2 regions of the Streptomyces roseoviridis genome follow, and region 1 is predicted to be linked to the other one. Evidence: predicted binding sites of a transcription regulator. Region 1 holds the regulator's gene; the other holds the start of a gene.
The links. Region 1 encodes HrcA, which represses chaperone genes, less so after heat shock. Its sites were predicted from a motif close to TTNGCACTCNGNNNNNCNGAGTGCNAA; they were not measured.
Positions count from the first base shown of each region.

Region 1 (9,341 bases):
CGCCGACGGCTACCTGCGGATCACCGACCGCAAGAAGGACCTGTTCAAGACCTCGGGCGGCAAGTACATCGCCCCGACCGAGATCGAGGGCCAGTTCAAGGCCGTCTGTCCCTTCGTCTCCAACATCGTGGTGCTCGGCGCGGACCGGAACTACTGCACCGCGCTCATCGCCCTCGACGAGCCCTCCATCCTCGGCTGGGCCGCCGAGCACGGGCTCGGCGGCAAGTCCTACGCGGAGGTCGTCGCCTCCCCGCAGGCCGAGAAGCTCATCGAGGGCTACGTCGCCCGCCTCAACGAGGGCCTGCAGCGCTGGCAGACGATCAAGAAGTTCCGGCTGCTGCCGCGCGACCTCGACATCGAGCACGGCGAGCTCACGCCGAGCCTGAAGATGAAGCGGCCGGTCGTGGAGCGGACCTACCAGCACCTGATCGACGAGATGTACGAGGGCGCCCGCGAGGCCTGATCCGGCAGCCCGTCCGGGGTTTTCCACAGGCTCGGCGGTCACGTCGGGCGGTACGGGACAATGGGCTCATGCCTTCCGTACTGCCCGATGGTGAGCCCATGCCCGACGACGGGGCGCTGCCCGCGCACGCCCTGCAGGGGGCCGGGGAGCGTCCGCTCGGGTTCTATCTGCACGTGCCGTACTGCGCCACCCGGTGCGGCTACTGCGACTTCAACACCTACACCGCGAGCGAGCTGCGCGGCGCCGGCGGCGTGCTCGCCTCCCGGGAGAACTACGCCGGGCAGGTGGCCGAGGAGATACGGCTCGCCCGCAAGGTCCTCGGCGACGACCCGCGCCCGGTGCGGACCGTCTTCGTCGGCGGCGGCACCCCCACGCTGCTGGACGCGGCCGACCTCGTGTCGATGCTGGCGTCCGTCCGCGACGAGTTCGGGCTCGCCGACGACGCCGAGGTGACGACCGAGGCCAACCCGGAGTCCGTGAGCCCGGCCTATCTGGAGGAGCTGCGGGCGGGCGGCTTCAACCGGATCTCCTTCGGCATGCAGAGCGCCCGTCAGCACGTCCTGAAGATCCTCGACCGCAGCCACACCCCCGGCCGCCCCGAGGCATGCGTCGCGGAGGCGCGTGCGGCCGGCTTCGATCACGTCAACCTCGACCTCATCTACGGCACGCCCGGCGAGTCCGACGACGACTGGCGGGCCTCCCTCGACGCGGCGATCGGCGCCGGGCCCGACCACGTCAGCGCCTACGCGCTCATCGTGGAGGAGGGCACCCAGCTGGCCCGGCGCATCCGGCGCGGCGAGATACCGATGACCGACGACGACGTGCACGCCGACCGGTACCTGATGACCGAGGAGGCGCTCTCCGGGGCCGGGTTCGAGTGGTACGAGGTGTCCAACTGGGCCACCTCCGAGGCCGGCCGCTGCCTCCACAACGAGCTCTACTGGCGCGGCGCCGACTGGTGGGGCGCCGGACCGGGCGCGCACAGCCACGTGGGCGGCGTGCGGTGGTGGAACGTCAAGCACCCCGGCGCCTACGCGGCGGCCCTGGGCGAAGGACGGTCCCCCGGCGCCGGGCGCGAGGTGCTGTCGGAGGAGGACCGGCGGGTCGAGCGGATCCTGCTGGAGCTCCGGCTCCGGGAGGGCTGCCCCCTGGACCTGCTCCACCCGGCGGGCCTGGCCGCGGCCCGGCGTGCCCTCTCGGACGGCCTGCTGGACCCGGAACCGTACGCGCGGGGCCGCGCGGTCCTGACCCTGCGGGGGCGGCTGCTGGCGGACGCGGTGGTGCGGGACCTGGTGGACTAGGGCGAGGCCCGGCCGCCGGCGCGCGGAGAGCGGAGAACAGCCGTCGAAGGGTTCGACGGACGGCTCGCCGTCATGGCACGGTCACATGGTCGATCAAGTGCTCGACCGCGCCCAGCAGCTCCGGTTCCAGGTCCTTGTAGGAGCGGACGCGGGACAGGATGTGCTGCCAGGCCGCGCCGGTGTTCTCCGGCCAGCCGAGGGCGCGGCAGACGCCCGTCTTCCAGTCCTGGCCGCGGGGGACCGTCGGCCAGGCGGGGATGCCCAGGGCGGCGGGCTTCACGGCCTGCCAGACGTCGACGTAGGGGTGGCCGACGACGAGGACGTCGGGGGAGGAGACCTGGGCGGCGATGCGGGACTCCTTGGAGCCCGGCACCAGGTGGTCGACCAGGACGCCGAGACGGGCGTCCGGGGCGGGGGCGAACTCGGCGACGATGGCCGGAAGGTCGTCGACGCCCTCCAGGTACTCCACCACCACGCCCTCGATCCGCAGGTCGTCGCCCCACACCCGCTCCACCAGTTCCGCGTCGTGGCGGCCCTCGACGTAGATCCGGCCCGCACGGGCGACCCGCGCCCGGGCGCCGGGGACGGCGATCGAGCCGGAGGCGGTGCGGGCGGGCCGCTCGGGCGCCGGGCGCGAGGGGCGGACCAGGGTGACGACCCGGCCCTCCAGGAGGAAGCCGCGCGGCTCCATCGGGAAGACCCGGTGCTTGCCGAAGCGGTCCTCCAGGGTCACCGTGCCCGCCTCACAGCGGATCACCGCCCCGCAGAAGCCCGTCGTGACCTCCTCGACCACGAGGTCACGGTCCGCCGGGACCTCCGGCACGGGCGCCGAGCGCTTCCAGGGAGGTGTCAGATCCGGGTTGTAGCTGCGCATTCGGGGGACGTTATGCGACGGAGAAGCGCCGTGCCAGTTCATCGCGCTGGCGTCGCACGAACGCCGCGTCGACCACCGCCCCGTGGCCCGGCACGTACAGGGCGTCCTCGCCGCCCAGGGACAGCAGACGGTCCAGGGCGTCCGGCCAGCGGGAGGGGACGGCGTCGGGGCCGGCCTGAGGTTCGCCGGACTCCTCGACCAGGTCGCCGCAGAAGACGATCTCCCGCTCACCCGGGACGAGCAGCACCAGGTCGTGGCCCGAGTGACCGGGGCCGACGTTGGCGAGGAGGACCTGCCGGCCGCCCAGGTCGAGGGTCCACTCGCCGGAGACGGTGTGGCGCGGGGCGACCAGGGCCTCGGCGGCCTCCGCCGCCTCCCGCGCGTCCACCCCCTGCCGTACCGCGTCCTTGCGCAGCTCCTCGCGCTCGCGCGGCAGCAGCGTGTCCATGCCCACCGCCCCGAAGACCTCGGCGCCGGCGAAGACCGCCGTGCCGAGCACGTGGTCGAAGTGCGGATGGCTCAGTGCGACATGTGTCACCTCGCGGCCGCCCGTGAGCTCCGCCACCTGGGCGCCCAGCTCGGCGCCCTGCGCGAGGGTGGCTCCCGTGTCGTACAGCAGGACCGCCTCGGGGGCCACGACCAGGCCGACGGTGGCGTCCCAACCAGGCAATCGGCGCCTGCCCACGCTGTCCGTGAGCCGCTCCCAGCCCAGCTCCGCCCACCGTCCCGTACGACCGTTCCCGCCGTCCACGTCCATGCCGCGACCCTAGCGGCTGTGCCGACGCCGACGCCGCCTCCTTGCCAGGAGCGATGTCCGCCGCCGTACACTGGCCGGGGATTCCTGGCACTCGGGCAGGGCGAGTGCCAAAAGCGGAGCAACCGGAACCGGATCGACAGCTGGAGGTGCGCGCGATGCTCAGCGAACGCAGACTCGAGGTGCTGCGCGCCATCGTCCAGGACTACGTCGGGACGGAGGAGCCGGTCGGCTCCAAGGCGCTGACCGAGCGCCACAAGCTCGGCGTCTCGCCGGCCACCGTGCGCAACGACATGGCGGTCCTGGAGGAGGAGGGGTACATCGCCCAGCCCCACACCAGCGCCGGGCGCATCCCCACCGACAAGGGCTACCGCCTCTTCGTCGACCGGCTGGCCGGTGTCAAGCCGCTGTCGACCCCCGAGCGGCGGGCGATCCACAACTTCCTCGACGGGGCCGTCGACCTCGACGACGTCGTGGGCCGCACGGTCCGGCTGCTCGCGCAGCTGACCCGTCAGGTCGCCGTCGTGCAGTACCCCTCGCTGACCCGTTCGACGGTGCGGCACGTGGAACTGCTGTCGCTGGCGCCCGCGCGGCTGATGCTGGTGCTGATCACCGACACCGGCCGCGTCGAGCAGCGGGTGATCGACTGCCCGGCGCCCTTCGGCGAGACCTCCCTCGCCGACCTGCGGGCCCGGCTCAACAGCCGGGTCGTCGGCCGCCGCTTCGCGGACGTGCCGCAGCTGGTGCAGGACCTGCCGGAGTCCTTCGAGGACAGCGAGGACCGCGGCACGGTCTCGACGGTGCTCGCGACCCTCCTGGAGACCCTCGTGGAGGAGCACGAGGAGCGGCTCATGATCGGCGGAACCGCCAATCTGACCCGCTTCGGGCACGACTTCCCCCTGACGATCAGGCCCGTCCTGGAAGCCCTTGAGGAGCAGGTCGTGCTCCTCAAGCTGCTCGGCGAGGCCAAGGAATCGGGCATGACCGTACGGATCGGGCACGAGAACGCCCACGAGGGCCTGACGTCCACGTCCGTCGTCTCGGTCGGCTACGGTTCCGGCGGCGAGGCAGTCGCCAAACTCGGCGTGGTCGGACCGACCCGCATGGACTACCCCGGAACGATGGGAGCGGTACGCGCAGTGGCACGTTACGTCGGACAGATCCTGGCGGAGTCGTAAGTGGCCACGGACTATTACGCCGTCCTCGGCGTGCGTCGCGACGCCTCGCAGGACGAGATCAAGAAGGCCTTCCGCCGACTCGCCCGCGAGCTTCACCCGGACGTGAATCCGGACCCGAAGACGCAGGAGCGGTTCAAGGAGATCAACGCCGCGTACGAGGTCCTGTCGGACCCGCAGAAGAAGCAGGTCTACGACCTCGGCGGCGACCCCCTGTCCTCCTCCGGGGGCGGCGGGGCCGGCGGCTTCGGCGCGGGCGGCTTCGGGAACTTCTCGGACATCATGGACGCCTTCTTCGGTACGGCGTCCCAGCGCGGCCCGCGCTCGCGCACCCGGCGCGGCCAGGACGCGATGATCCGGCTGGAGATCACGCTCGACGAGGCGGCCTTCGGCACCACGAAGGACATCCAGGTCGACACGGCCGTCGTCTGCACCACCTGCTCCGGCGAGGGCGCCGCGCCCGGCACCTCCGCGCAGACCTGTGACATGTGCCGCGGCCGCGGTGAGGTCTCCCAGGTCACCCGGTCCTTCCTGGGTCAGGTCATGACCTCCCGGCCCTGCCCCCAGTGCCAGGGCTTCGGCACCGTCGTCCCGACCCCGTGCCCGGAGTGCGCGGGTGACGGCCGGGTCCGTTCCCGCCGCACGCTCACGGTCAAGATCCCGGCCGGTGTCGACAACGGCACGCGGATCCAGCTCGCCGGTGAGGGCGAGGTCGGCCCCGGCGGCGGCCCGGCCGGTGACCTGTACGTCGAGATCCACGAGGTCCCGCACGAGGTCTTCCAGCGGCGCGGCGACGACCTGCACTGCACGGTGACCATCCCGATGACGGCGGCCTCGCTCGGTACGAAGGTGCAGCTGCAGACCCTCGACGGTCTGGAGGACGTGGACATCCGTCCGGGCACCCAGTCCGGCCAGTCGATCCCCCTGCACGGCCGCGGCGTCACCCACCTGCGGGGCAACGGCCGGGGCGACCTGATCGTCCACGTCGAGGTCCAGACCCCGACGAAGCTCGACGCGGAGCAGGAGCGCCTGCTGCGCGAGCTGGCCAAGCTGCGCGGCGAGGAGCGCCCGCTGGGACAGTTCCAGCCGGGCCAGCAGGGCCTGTTCTCGCGCCTGAAGGACGCGTTCAACGGGCGCTAGGCGCTCTGCCGGGGGTGCCGCGAAGGTGTCCTGGGCCGCAGGCATATGCGACGGGGTCCCGCACGTGTGCGGGGCCCCGTCGGCGTTCGGCGGGCCGGACGGGCATGACACGATTGCCCGCATGTCCAGCTCGCTGAGCGGTCTCTCCCGCCACCCGATCGTGCAGGCCCCCATGGCGGGCGGCGCCTCCTGCCCGGAGCTCGTCGGTGCCGTGTGCGAGGCGGGAGCGCTCGGGTTCCTGGCCGGCGGCTACAAGACCGCGGGCGGGCTGTACCAGGAGATCAAGCAGGTCCGCGCGCTCACCGGCCGGCCCTTCGGGGTCAACCTGTTCATGCCGCCGAGCGGCCAGCCCGCCGACCCCGCCGCCGTCGAGGTCTACCGCCACCAGCTGGCCGGTGAGGCCACCTGGTACGAGACCGAGCTCGGCGACGCCGAGCAGGGCAGGGACGACGGGTACGAGGCCAAGCTGGCGATCCTCCTCGACGACCCCGTGCCGGTCGTCTCCTTCACCTTCGGCTGCCCCGACCGCGACGCGCTCGACGCCTTCGCACGGGCCGGTACGTTCACGATCGTCACCGTCACCTCCGTCGACGAGGCCCGGACCGCCGAGCGCGCCGGCGCGGGCGCGGTCTGCGTGCAGGGCACCGAGGCGGGCGGGCACCAGGGCACCCACCGCGACGATCCGGCCGACGGACCCTGCGCCGGCATCGGCCGCGGCCTGCTGCCGCTGCTCACGGAGGTCCGGGAGAGCGTCCGGCTGCCGGTCGTCGCGACCGGCGGCATCATGCGCGGCCGGCAGATCGCCGCCGTCCTCGCGGCCGGCGCCGACGCCGCCCAGCTCGGCACCGCCTTCCTCGTCTGCCCCGAGTCGGGCGCGCACCCGCTGCACAAGCGGGCCCTGACCGACCCCCTCTTCGTCCGCACCGAGCTCACCCGGGCCTTCTCCGGTCGGCCGGCCCGGGGCCTGGTGAACCGTTTCATGCGCGAGCACGGCCCGTACGCGCCCGCCGCCTACCCCGAGGTCCACCACCTCACCGCCCCGCTGCGCAAGGCCGCCGCGACCGCGGGGGACCCGCAGGGCATGGCCCTGTGGGCCGGGCAGGGCCACCGTCTGGCGCGGGACCTGCCGGCCGGCCGGCTCGTGGAGGTCCTCGCCGCCGAACTCGACGCCGCCCTCGCCGGGCGGCCCGACAGCACCAGGAGCACATCGTGACCGCACCCGTCTTCGTCGTCGACGCCGTGCCCGCCGTCGGCGGGTTCCTCCTCGACGGGCCCGAGGGCCGCCACGCCGTGTCCGTGAAGCGGCTGCGCGCGGGGGAGGAGCTGGTGCTCACCGACGGGCGGGGCGCCTGGGCCGAGTGCGTGGTGGCCGCCGCCGAGGGCAAGGACCAGCTGACCGTCGACGTCACCGCCGTCCACGAGGACCCCGAGCCCGCGCCCCGTGTCACCGTCGTCCAGGCCCTGCCCAAGGGCGACCGCGGCGAGCTGGCCGTCGAGACCATGACGGAGACCGGCGTGGACGCGATCGTGCCGTGGGCCGCGTCCCGCTGCATCACCCAGTGGAAGGGCGAGCGCGGTCTGAAGGCCCTCGCCAAGTGGCGCGCCACCGCCCGCGAAGCCGGCAAGCAGTCGCGCCGCAGCCGCTTCCCCGAGGTCGCCGAGCTCATGACCGGCAAGCAGGTCGCGACCCTCCTCGCGGACGCCGACTTCGCCGCCGTCCTGCACGAGGACCGCGCGCACCCGAGCGGGGCCCTGGCCACCGCCGACCTGCCCCGGGAGGGCTCGATCGTCCTCGTGGTGGGGCCCGAGGGCGGGGTGTCCCCGGACGAGCTGGCGCTGTTCGAGGAGGCCGGGGCGAAGCCGTACCGCCTCGGGCCGAGCGTGCTGCGCACCTCCACGGCGGGCACGGCGGCCGCCGCGCTGGTGCTCGGCCGCACGGGACGCTGGTCGTAGGCGCCCCAGGGACGGCGAGCGGGTCGGGGGGCCCGGTCGGCGGTCGCTGTCGGCGGCCCCCGATAGCATGCGGGGTGAACTGATCGACAGAGGCGAGGAGGCCCGGGCCATGGCCGGAGAGCCGCAGAGCGACTGCCTGTTCTGCAAGATCGCGGAGGGGGAGGTGCCGGCGACGATCGTGCGCGAGACCGAGACGACGGTGGCGTTCCGCGACATCAACCCCCAGGCGCCGACGCACGTCCTGGTCATCCCGCGCCTGCACTACCCCGACGCCGCCTCCCTGGCCGCCGCCGCGCCGACCGTCGCCGCGGACGTGCTGCGCGAGGCCGGCGAGGTCGCCGCGCAGGAGAAGGTCGACGGCAGCGGCTTCCGGATCGTCTTCAACACGGGCGCGGGCGCGGGGCAGACCGTCTTCCACGCCCACGCGCACGTGCTCGGCGGCCGCGGCCTCAACTGGCCGCCCGGATAGGGCAGGACGGATCGCTCCCTTGTCCGTACGCGAACTGGTCGTCCTCGGCACGGCCAGCCAGGTCCCGACCCGGCACCGCAACCACAACGGCTATCTGCTCCGCTGGGACGGGCAGGGCATCCTCTTCGACCCCGGCGAGGGCACCCAGCGGCAGATGCTCAGGGCCGGGGTGGCGGCGCACGACCTGGACCGGATCTGTGTCACGCACTTCCACGGCGACCACTCCCTCGGTCTGGCCGGGGTGATCCAGCGGATCAACCTCGACCAGGTCCCGCACCCGGTCACCGCGCACTACCCCGCGAGCGGGCAGCGCTTCTTCGAGCGGCTGCGGTACGCCACGGCCTACCGGGAGACGGTGAAGCTGGCCGAGGTCCCGGTCGCCGCGGACGGGCCGCTCGCGGTCACCGAGTCGTACACGCTCGAGGCGCACCGGCTCTCCCACCCCGTGGAGTCGTACGGCTACCGGCTCGTCGAGCCGGACGGGCGCCGCATCCTGCCCGAGCGGCTGGCGGCGCACGGCATCAAGGGCCCCGACGTGGGCCGCATCCAGCGCGAGGGCGTCCTGGACGGCGTCACCCTGGAGCAGGTGAGCGAGGTCCGGCGCGGACAGCGGTTCGCCTTCGTCATGGACACCCGGCTGTGCGACGGGGTGCACGCGCTCGCCGAGGGCGCCGACATGCTGGTGATCGAATCGACGTTCCTCGACGAGGACGTGCAGCTCGCCGTGGACCACGGCCATCTGACGGCCGGCCAGGCGGCGGCGGTCGCCCGGGACGCCGGCGTGCGGCACCTGGTGCTGACGCACTTCTCGCAGCGGTACACCGATCCGGAGGAGTTCGAGCGGCAGGCGCGGGCGGCGGGGTTCGAGGGGGAGCTGAGCATTGCCCAGGACCTGATGAGGGTCCCCGTACCGAAGAGATAGACGAGCACCGTGCCCGTACCCAAGGCCGAACTGCACCTCCACATCGAAGGGACGCTCGAACCCGAGCTCGCCTTCGCGCTCGCCGAGCGCAACGGCGTCACCCTGCCGTACGCGGACACCGAGGCGCTGCGTGAGGCGTACCGTTTCAGCGATCTGCAGTCCTTCCTGGACCTGTACTACGCCCTGATGGCGGTCCTGCGCACCGCCGAGGACTTCACCGACCTCGCCGACGCCTATCTGGCGCGGGCCGCGGAGCAGGGCGTGCGGCACGCCGAGATCTTCTTCGACCC
Region 1 covers NZ_BAAAWU010000001.1:5,123,427-5,132,767, forward strand. Annotated here, with positions in the region: gene ABD954_RS23135 (AMP-dependent synthetase/ligase) at 1-463, shown strand, start outside; gene hemW (radical SAM family heme chaperone HemW) at 532-1,764, shown strand; gene ABD954_RS23145 (DUF3097 domain-containing protein) at 1,835-2,638, opposite strand; gene ABD954_RS23150 (MBL fold metallo-hydrolase) at 2,649-3,395, opposite strand; gene hrcA (heat-inducible transcriptional repressor HrcA) at 3,551-4,570, shown strand; gene dnaJ (molecular chaperone DnaJ) at 4,571-5,707, shown strand; gene ABD954_RS23165 (nitronate monooxygenase) at 5,829-6,920, shown strand; gene ABD954_RS23170 (16S rRNA (uracil(1498)-N(3))-methyltransferase) at 6,917-7,660, shown strand; gene ABD954_RS23175 (histidine triad nucleotide-binding protein) at 7,770-8,129, shown strand; gene ABD954_RS23180 (ribonuclease Z) at 8,149-9,051, shown strand; gene ABD954_RS23185 (adenosine deaminase) at 9,061-9,341, shown strand, end outside.

Region 2 (9,341 bases), 1.7 Mb from region 1:
CGCTCGGCGAGGGCTGGGGCTTCGTCAACGTCAACCTGCGCCCGTACTACGGCGAGGGCTCCAAGACGCTCGCGTACGAGATCTGCGAGCAGCTCGGCTGGGTCATCCCGGACCAGCTGGTCATCCCGATCGCCTCCGGCTCGCAGCTGACGAAGATCGACAAGGGTCTTCAGGAGCTCATCAAGCTCGGCCTCGTCGAGGACAAGCCCTACAAGATCTTCGGCGCCCAGGCCGAGGGCTGCTCCCCGGTCTCCGCCGCCTTCAAGGCCGGCCACGACGTGGTGCGCCCGCAGAAGCCGAACACCATCGCCAAGTCGCTGGCGATCGGCAACCCGGCGGACGGCCCGTACGTCCTCGACATCGCCCGCCGCACCGGCGGCGCCGTGGAGGACGTGAACGACGAACAGGTCGTCGACGCGATCAAGATCCTGGCCCGCACCGAGGGCATCTTCGCCGAGACCGCGGGCGGCGTGACCGTCGGCGTGACGCGCAAGCTCGTCGAGGCCGGTCTCCTCGACCCCACCCTCACCACCGTCGTCCTCAACACCGGCGACGGCCTCAAGACCCTGGACGCGGTGGCCGAGAGCTCCCAGGCGACCGCCACCATCCGCCCCAGCCTGGACGCGTTCCGCGACGCGGGCCTGGCCCACTGAGACCCGCCCTAGCGCGCCGAAAGGTTACGAAGACATGGCCGTGAACGTCCGCATCCCCACCATCCTCCGCACCTACACGGGCGGCCAGGCGGAGGTGCCCGCCGAGGGCGCCACCCTCGCCGAGGTCATCGCCGACCTGGAGAAGAACCACACCGGCATCGCCGCCCGCGTCCTGGACGACCAGGGCAAGCTGCGCCGCTTCGTCAACGTGTACGTGAACGACGACGACGTGCGCTTCGAGCAGGGCCTGGAGACGGCGACGCCGGACGGCGCGGGCGTGTCGATCATCCCGGCCGTCGCCGGCGGCTGCTGAGCCGTAGGCCGAGTGGGGTTTTGCCCGCTTCCCCGATTTCCCTGAATTGCCCCTTCCGCTGCCAGAAGCGGAAGGGGCAATTCAGCATGGTTGAGCGCGGTAGAGTTGGGGAAGTCCCCGCAGCCGCTCATGCCAGGCGCATATGAGAATGCGTCCGCGCGGGACGAGATGCAGCCAAAGTGACCGTGCCTTGTGCACCATCTGCGCGCTTTGCCGGGCCCGACTTGCCCCGGAATTCCATGTATTCTCCTCAATCCGCCTTTCCGGCGTGCCCAGAATTCTCGTCGGATTGACCTGTTGCAGAGGGCAGTTGGGCAGATACATTCAGCCGCGGTCGACGCGTTCCGGCGCAGGGTCTGACCCGGGTCCGCGAAGTGCGGTCCCGCGCAAGGGCCAGTAATAGGGGAGTTAGGCATGGCTCAGGGCACCGTCAAGTGGTTCAACGCGGAGAAGGGCTACGGCTTCATCGCGGTCGACGGTGGTGCGGATGTTTTCGTCCACTACAGCGCGATCCAGATGGACGGCTACCGCACCCTCGAAGAGGGTCAGCGGGTCGAGTTCGAGATCTCGCAGGGCCAGAAGGGTCCGCAGGCGGACATGGTCAAGCTCGCCGTCTGAGCGCGGCGCGATCGGCCACCGACGCACTTCCGTCGAGGGGCCCGCATCCTGACCGGGATGCGGGCCCCTCGCGCGTGTCCGCACGACCTGCCGCGGCGCCTCACGGTCGGGCCGGATCCGGGTGCGGATCGGCTCGCGGTCGGGGCCCGGACAGGGTGGGGACCGGCGCCCGGGGCGGGACCCGGATCCGAGCCCGGATCCGAGCCCGGATCCGGCTCTCGATCTGCGGGAGTCGCTTGCACTCTCCTAGGTCGAGTGCTAATCATTGGCGTTAGCACTCTGAAGGTGAGAGTGCTTACGAGGATCGGGCAGACGAGGTCGCAGGCCACGTGGGGCAAGGAACCACGGGGCACGCGGGCCGTCCGTCGCGGGCGTCGGCGCGGTCCAGGAGCGTTATCCACCCCATGTCCGGGAGGACCACTTCACATGGCCAAGATCATCGCGTTCGACGAGGAGGCCCGGCGCGGTCTCGAGCGCGGCATGAACCAGCTCGCTGACGCCGTCAAGGTCACCCTCGGTCCCAAGGGCCGCAACGTCGTCCTCGAGAAGAAGTGGGGCGCCCCCACGATCACCAACGATGGTGTCTCCATCGCCAAGGAGATCGAGCTCGAGGACCCGTACGAGAAGATCGGCGCCGAGCTGGTCAAGGAAGTCGCCAAGAAGACGGACGACGTCGCCGGCGACGGTACGACCACCGCCACCGTTCTCGCCCAGGCGCTGGTCCGCGAGGGCCTGCGCAACGTCGCCGCCGGCGCCAACCCGATGGCCCTCAAGCGCGGCATCGAGAAGGCCGTCGAGGCCGTCTCCGGCGCCCTGCTCGAGCAGGCCAAGGATGTCGAGACCAAGGAGCAGATCGCTTCCACGGCCTCCATCTCCGCCGCCGACACCCAGATCGGCGAGCTCATCGCCGAGGCCATGGACAAGGTCGGCAAGGAAGGCGTCATCACCGTCGAGGAGTCCCAGACCTTCGGTCTGGAGCTGGAGCTCACCGAGGGTATGCGCTTCGACAAGGGCTACATCTCGGCGTACTTCGCCACCGACATGGAGCGTATGGAGGCGTCCCTGGACGACCCGTACATCCTGATCGTCAACTCCAAGGTCTCCGCGGTCAAGGACCTCCTCCCGCTCCTGGAGAAGGTCATGCAGTCGGGCAAGCCGCTGCTGATCATCGCCGAGGACGTCGAGGGCGAGGCCCTGTCGACCCTGGTCGTCAACAAGATCCGTGGCACCTTCAAGTCCGTCGCCGTCAAGGCCCCGGGCTTCGGCGACCGCCGCAAGGCCATGCTGAACGACATCGCCATCCTCACCGGCGGCACGGTCATCTCCGAGGAGGTCGGCCTCAAGCTGGAGAACGCGGGCCTCGACCTGCTCGGCCGCGCCCGCAAGGTCGTCATCACCAAGGACGAGACCACCATCGTCGACGGTGCCGGTGACAGCGAGCAGGTCGCCGGTCGCGTGAACCAGATCCGCGCCGAGATCGAGAACAGCGACTCGGACTACGACCGCGAGAAGCTCCAGGAGCGCCTGGCGAAGCTCGCCGGTGGCGTCGCCGTCATCAAGGCCGGTGCCGCGACCGAGGTCGAGCTCAAGGAGCGCAAGCACCGCATCGAGGACGCCGTCCGCAACGCGAAGGCGGCCGTCGAGGAGGGCATCGTCGCCGGTGGTGGCGTGGCCCTGCTGCAGGCCTCCTCCGTCTTCGAGAAGCTCGACCTCGAGGGCGACGAGGCCACCGGTGCCAACATCGTCAAGCTGGCCCTGGAGGCCCCGCTCAAGCAGATCGCCGTCAACGGTGGTCTCGAGGGTGGCGTCATCGTCGAGAAGGTGCGCAACCTGCCCGTCGGCCACGGCCTGAACGCCGCGACCGGCGAGTACGTCGACATGATCGCCGAGGGCATCATCGACCCGGCCAAGGTGACCCGTTCCGCGCTGCAGAACGCGTCCTCCATCGCGGCCCTGTTCCTCACCACCGAGGCCGTCATCGCCGACAAGCCGGAGAAGGCCGCCGCGCCGGCCGGCGGCGGCATGCCGGGCGGTGACATGGACTTCTGATCCTCTCAGTCGTAGAGGATCGGCGGTTCATCGCTGAACGCCGAAGGGCGGCACCCCACCGGGGTGCCGCCCTTTCGCCGTGTGGACGGCGCCACGGGGCGGGGCGATCCTGGAGGGGCAGGGAGGTCCGGGACCTGATCGGCGGGAGAACGCCATGATCACGCTGCTGACCACACCGGCGGACCGCGAGCTCGTCATCACCCGCACCTTCGACGCGCCGGTCGCGCGCGTGTGGGAGGCGTGGACGCGCCCCGAGCACGTCCACGCGTGGTACGGACTGGCGGCACTGACCATGTCCGTCTGCGAGATCGACCTGCGGCCGGGCGGCGCGTGGCGCTGGGGCCAGCGGACCCCGGACGGCCAGGAGATCGTCTTCTCCGGCACGTACGAGGAGATCGTCCCGGGCGAACGCCTCGTCTACACCGAGGTCTTCGAGCAGATGCCGGACGCCGGACCGGTCCGCGTGGTCCTCGCCTTCGACGCGACCCCCGACGGCGGCACCGCCCTGACCAGCACGTCCTTCTGGCCCTCGACGGAGATCCGCGACCAGGCACTGGCGGCGGGCATGGAGGCGGGGGTACGGGAGCAGTACGACCGGCTGGAGGAGCACCTGCGGCGGATGTGACGGGTGCCGTCCGCCGTCCGGTCAGGCCCGGCAAGATCCGGAAGAGAGGGCCTAGACCTCGTACCGCAGCAGCGCCCGGGCCACGGGCTCGCCGGTGCGACGGGCGTGGGCGGTACGGGCCTTGACCTCGCGCAGGGTGCGGGGCCGCCATCCGGGACCGCCGCAGCAGCTCTTGTGGAAGCCGATCCCCGCGTTCAGGACGACGGACAGCGCCCGCCAGGCGTCCTTGTCACGCCGCCGCGGCGGCTGGAACGCCGACCCTGCGTGGATCATCACCCGGGCGCAGCGCGGACAGTGCCGCTCGCGCTCGGGACCGTAGGACTGCTTGTACGAGGCCCGGCACGGCAGGCACACGTAGGAGGTCTTGCCGTGGCTCATGGGAGGGAGGGTACGGGGCCGGGGCGGGCGGATGGCAAGCGAATTCCGGTGCGGGCGTGGTCCGTACGTTCCTAGCCTGGGGATCATGGAGCTTTCCGCGATCACCCTCGACTGCGCCGACCCCCTGGCCCTCGCCGACTTCTACCACCGCGCCACCGGCCTGCCGCCGCACCCGAAGAACCACGCCGACTTCGCCGGCCTCCAGCGCGAGGGCGGCCTGCTCCTCGGCTTCCAGCGCGTCGACGACTACCGCGCCCCCGACTGGCCCGGCCAGGACGTCCCCCAGCAACTGCACCTGGACTTCGACGTCGACGACCTGGCGGAGGCGGAGGCCCGGCTCCTCGCCCTGGGCGCCCGGAAGCCGGACTTCCAGCCGGACGAGGAGCGCTTCGTGGTGCTCCTCGACCCGGCGGGACATCCGTTCTGTGTGGCGCCGCGGCGGGGTCCGTCGGTGTAGTCCCTCAGCCTCACGGCCCCGGGCCGTGCCCCGGGGCCGGTCGAGCCGCACGGTCAGGTGCGCATGCTTGCGAGCGCCTGGCGGATCTCCGCCGCTCGCAAGCGAACGCGCTGCACGGGGACGCGGCCGGAGGCGGTGGCCGGGGCGGCGGGCCCGCCGCGATCGCCCCGGCATGGTCCGCACTCGCCGTCGCGCAGCCGGTCCGCGTACCCCGGCGCGCCGCACTTCGCGCATTCGAGCAGCCGGAGGGGCGGGGGATCGCGACGGAGGGGCGGCGGGGGCAGCTTGTCGGTCAGCCGGCGCCTGGCGAGCGCGGCCGGGTGGTGGACGGGATGCGGCAGGCCGGCGGTCAGGGCGCGCAGCACGTCACGCTCCTCGGCACCCCGCGCGAACCACTCCTCGACCAGCGGCGTCAGCGCGCGGCAGTCCGCGTGGGACAGCGACATCGCGGCGTTCTCCCGCCCCAGCGCGGCGAGCAGGATGTAGGCGCGCGACCGGGTCGGCGGCGGCTTCTCCCTGGGCACGTCACCGCGCTCGAAGGCGGCCCACCACGCGTCGTCACGTGCCGTACGGGAGAACCACGTTCGGGTGATCCATTTTCCGCCGAGGCACTCGCGTCCGCGCCGCAGGTGCCCGACACGCTGGATGCGGTTGAGGGCGGTACGGAGGGCGCACTGCCCGTACGGCAGGTGCTTGGCCAGCGTCTTCACCGAAATGTCGCTGCCGTCGGGCAGCCGGTCGATGTACGCGGCGATGGCGGCCTCGCGGGGCGGGAGGTGCGCGAAGTCGTCACGACGGGAGGGACGTTCGTACGGCGTCGAGCGCTTTCCGTAGCCCGGGTTGGCGAGGGGGTGGGGAGCGAAACTAAACTCGGCGTCAGCCATGGATCGGAAGCGGCTTTCTTTCGATCGGTGGTGAGACCCCCTTCAGGTGTTGGCGCACCTGCTGGGGGTCGTTCGTTTACCGGACACGCTAGAGGCGTATGACTCTGCGTGGCAAGTCGGTCGCCCAGGGTCAACTCGCTGGGCGGGTGGGTGGGTTGAATCCCAGGCCCCGTCCCCATCCTCAGAAACAGCGCCCGAATCTCGCCGCTTGAGCCTCGGGCCTGAGCTGCGGCTCAGCCGATCGCGCGGCGGAACAGGCCCGTCCAGAGGAACGGTTCGCCGAAGTGCGGGGAGTCGGACGGCTCGTCGTGCATGCGGCGGAGCTCGATCTCCGTCAGGTCGGAGAAGAGCGCGCGCAGGGAGTCGGCGGTGTAGGCGAGGCCGCCGTGGAGGGAGGCGTCGCGGTAGAAGGCCGCGTCGGGGAGTTCGGAACCCATGCCGTCGGGGCCGGCGGCGAAGCAGGTGAGGGCGAAGTGGCCGCCGGGGGCGAGACGACGGGCGAGGAGGGCGAGGTAGCTTGCGCGGCGGTGGGGCGCGAGGTGGTGGAAGCAGCCGGAGTCGTAGATCAGGTCGTACGCGCCTTCGCTGCCGAGACGGCCCTCCCGGTCGAGCACGAAGGCGTCGCCCTGGAGGAAACGGACGTCCAGGCGCGCTTCCTCCGCCCGCTCCCGCGCCCACGCCAGCGCGCCGGCGGACAGGTCCACCGCGTCGACCGCGAAGCCGCGCGCCGCGAGGTGAAGGGCGTTGCGCCCCGGCCCGCAGCCGAGGTCCAGGGCACGCCCGCCGGTGGGGATCACGCCCTGGTCGAGATGGGCGGCCAGGTTCTCGTCGGGCTTCGGGACGAAGAAAGGGACGGGCCGGGCGCGATCGTCGTAGAAGCTCTCCCACTTGCCGGTGTCGGCGGCGAACAGGCCGTCGAGGAGCTGGAGAACGTCCTCGGTGGTGCGGGTCGAACGGTCCATGCGGATGTCCATGCGGATCCCCTTCCGTGTAGGGGAAACGCTACGGGAGGAAGGGGTGAAAGCCCAGGTCAGGGGCGGTTCGGGGAGGCGCTGGGCGGCGGTGTGGCGGGCGATCGGGAGGGGCGCGGGCTTGCTCCCCCCGGCTCTCGGGGCGGGGGCGCGGAGAGGAACGTTGGGGGCCGTCTCGGGGGGTTTGGGGGCGGGGGCGGAGAGGGTTTCGGGACGGGTTTGGGGACGGTTTCGGTGGGGGTTTGTGGGTGGGGTGGTGGTTGGGGTGCGGGTCTTGGGTGGTCGGGGTGGGGGTTTCTGATGGGCTTCTGGTGTCGGCCGCCCTCTCTCTGAGTGTGGCCCCCTCCGCCGGCCCCTCAAGGGCGCTCCTTCGTCGCGTCGCTACGCGATTCCGCTTCGCTCCACCCTTGACCGGCCGGCTCCGGGTGCCTTTTCACACTCGGAGGGCGGCCGGGGGCGTGGCCACGCGGCAAGGCCGGGTACCGGCCGGGCGACGTGGGCGAGTGGCGGGCTGGTGGGTGGGGGCCGGGTTTGTGGCGGGAGTGGGGGAGGCCGCTCCCCTCGTGGGGGGTGCGCCGAAGTGGGATGGGGTGCTCCACCCCAGCTCGGCGGCGACCGGCCGTCGTCTGGTCGGGGTTCAAGCCCCGCTGGTCACTCCCGGTGGGTGGGGAGTGTGGTCGGGGGCGGCCCGGCGGTGCAAACTGCCCCCTCGCGAGCCGAGGCGTGACGGGGGTGAACTCGCGTGACGAGGGAGGCGCTTCGGCTGTCTCGGCGAGGGAGTTTGCACCGCCGGGAAGGAGTGAAGTCACCTCTCCCCGGTCAGAGTGGGACGCGAGTGAACTGCTGTGACTCAGGAGGCGTCCCCGGACGGGGTTGTGTCGTCTCGCCGGTGCAAACTGCCCTCTCGCGGGCTGTGATGTGACGGCAGTGAACTGCTGTGACAGGCGTGGCACTTCGGCCGTCTCGGCAAGGGAGTTTGCACCGCCGGGCCATCTCGACTGCCCTTCCACCCGCCGGGAGTGACCAGCGGGGCCTGAATCCCAGCCGGACGACTACCACTCGCCGCCGAACCGACATCGGGCGCCCCATTCCACGACCGCGCACCCCGCACGGCGGGAAAGGTCCTCCCCCACCCCTGCCAAGAGCCCAGCCCCCACCCACCAGCCCGCCACCCGCCCACGGCGGGAAGCGCTGCCCGGCCTTGCCGCGTGGCCACGCCCCCCGGCCGCCCTCCGAGAGTTTGTGCGCACCGGGAGCCGGCGGGTCAAGGGTGGCCGGAGGCCATCGCGCAGCGACGCGACGAAGGAGCGCCCTTGACGCGGTGGCGGAAGGGGCGACTCTCGGAAGGAGGGTGGCCGTACGGTGCCCGCGTCAGGGCGTTCACCACGACGGACCAGGCAGCGGTGCGGACACGAGCTGAGCACCGTCCGGGACCGCCCCCGGACGGGCCCCCCTTCAGGTGGTCGGGGCCGGCGGTGCCTGGAGGGCCGGGTCCTGGCCCGAGCGGGCGAGGGACGCCGCGACGAAGCCGTTCCCCTTCAGTTCCTCCACCGTGGCGCGCAGGAAGGCGACCGTCTCCGCCGACCGGCCCACCGTCGTGCCCACCGCCTGCCGGATCTCCATGAACCGCTCGTCGATCAGCCGCACCTCCGGGTGGGCCGCCGCGTACGCCGTCATCGGCTGGCGGATGCCCGCACCCGCCTCAAGTCCCTGCTCCGCGAAGGTGTCGACGCCCTCCGCACCCCGCACCAGGGTCGCGTGGCGCAGCGCGCGGGTGAGGTGAAGGTCGTACGCGGAGCCCGCCTTCACGCCGATCCGGACGCCCGGGGCGTCCACGTCCTGCGGGGTCCTGAGCGCGGAGTCGCGCGGCACCGCGTACACGCCCTCGATGACCACGTACGGGGCCGTGAAGGCCACCTCCGCCTCCCGGGCGGGATCGACCGCGAGGAAGCAGAGGTCGGCCCGGCCGGTCGCCATCGCCTCGTACGACTTGCGGGCCGCGTCGAAGCACAGCAGTTCCACGGGCACGCCGAGGCGGGCCCCGATCTCGCGGGCGAGGTCCACGGTGACGCCGCCCGGAGCCTCCGGGGTGCCCTGGGCGAGGACCGGGTTGCCGAGGTTGATCGAGGCGCGCAGGGTCCCGGTGGGAGCCAGGTCGGCGGCGAGGGCCCGATTCGAGGTCGTCATGCGGCGGAGTCTAGACAGCCGGACATCCGGACCCCCGGACGGGGGACCCCGGACATCCGGACCCCCGGACGGGGGGCCCCGGACATCCGGACCCCCGGACGGGGACCCTCGGACGTCCAGACCCCCGGAAGCGGGACCCCGGACGTCCGGGGACGCAGCCACGTCCAGCCCTCGGTGGGATGGCCCCCGGACGTCCAGCCCGCAGC
Region 2 covers NZ_BAAAWU010000001.1:3,385,778-3,395,118, reverse strand. Annotated here, with positions in the region: gene thrC (threonine synthase) at 1-653, shown strand, start outside; gene ABD954_RS15315 (MoaD/ThiS family protein) at 688-966, shown strand; gene ABD954_RS15310 (cold-shock protein) at 1,381-1,584, shown strand; gene groL (chaperonin GroEL) at 2,011-3,633, shown strand; gene ABD954_RS15300 (SRPBCC family protein) at 3,788-4,258, shown strand; gene ABD954_RS15295 (deoxyxylulose-5-phosphate synthase) at 4,310-4,636, opposite strand; gene ABD954_RS15290 (VOC family protein) at 4,722-5,093, shown strand; gene ABD954_RS15285 (hypothetical protein) at 5,147-5,977, opposite strand; gene ABD954_RS15280 (class I SAM-dependent methyltransferase) at 6,211-6,939, opposite strand; gene ABD954_RS15275 (transporter substrate-binding domain-containing protein) at 8,404-9,135, opposite strand.
Region 2: groL (chaperonin GroEL) is a predicted target of HrcA. The motif match lies at 1,820-1,846, and genes of this name have one in related genera.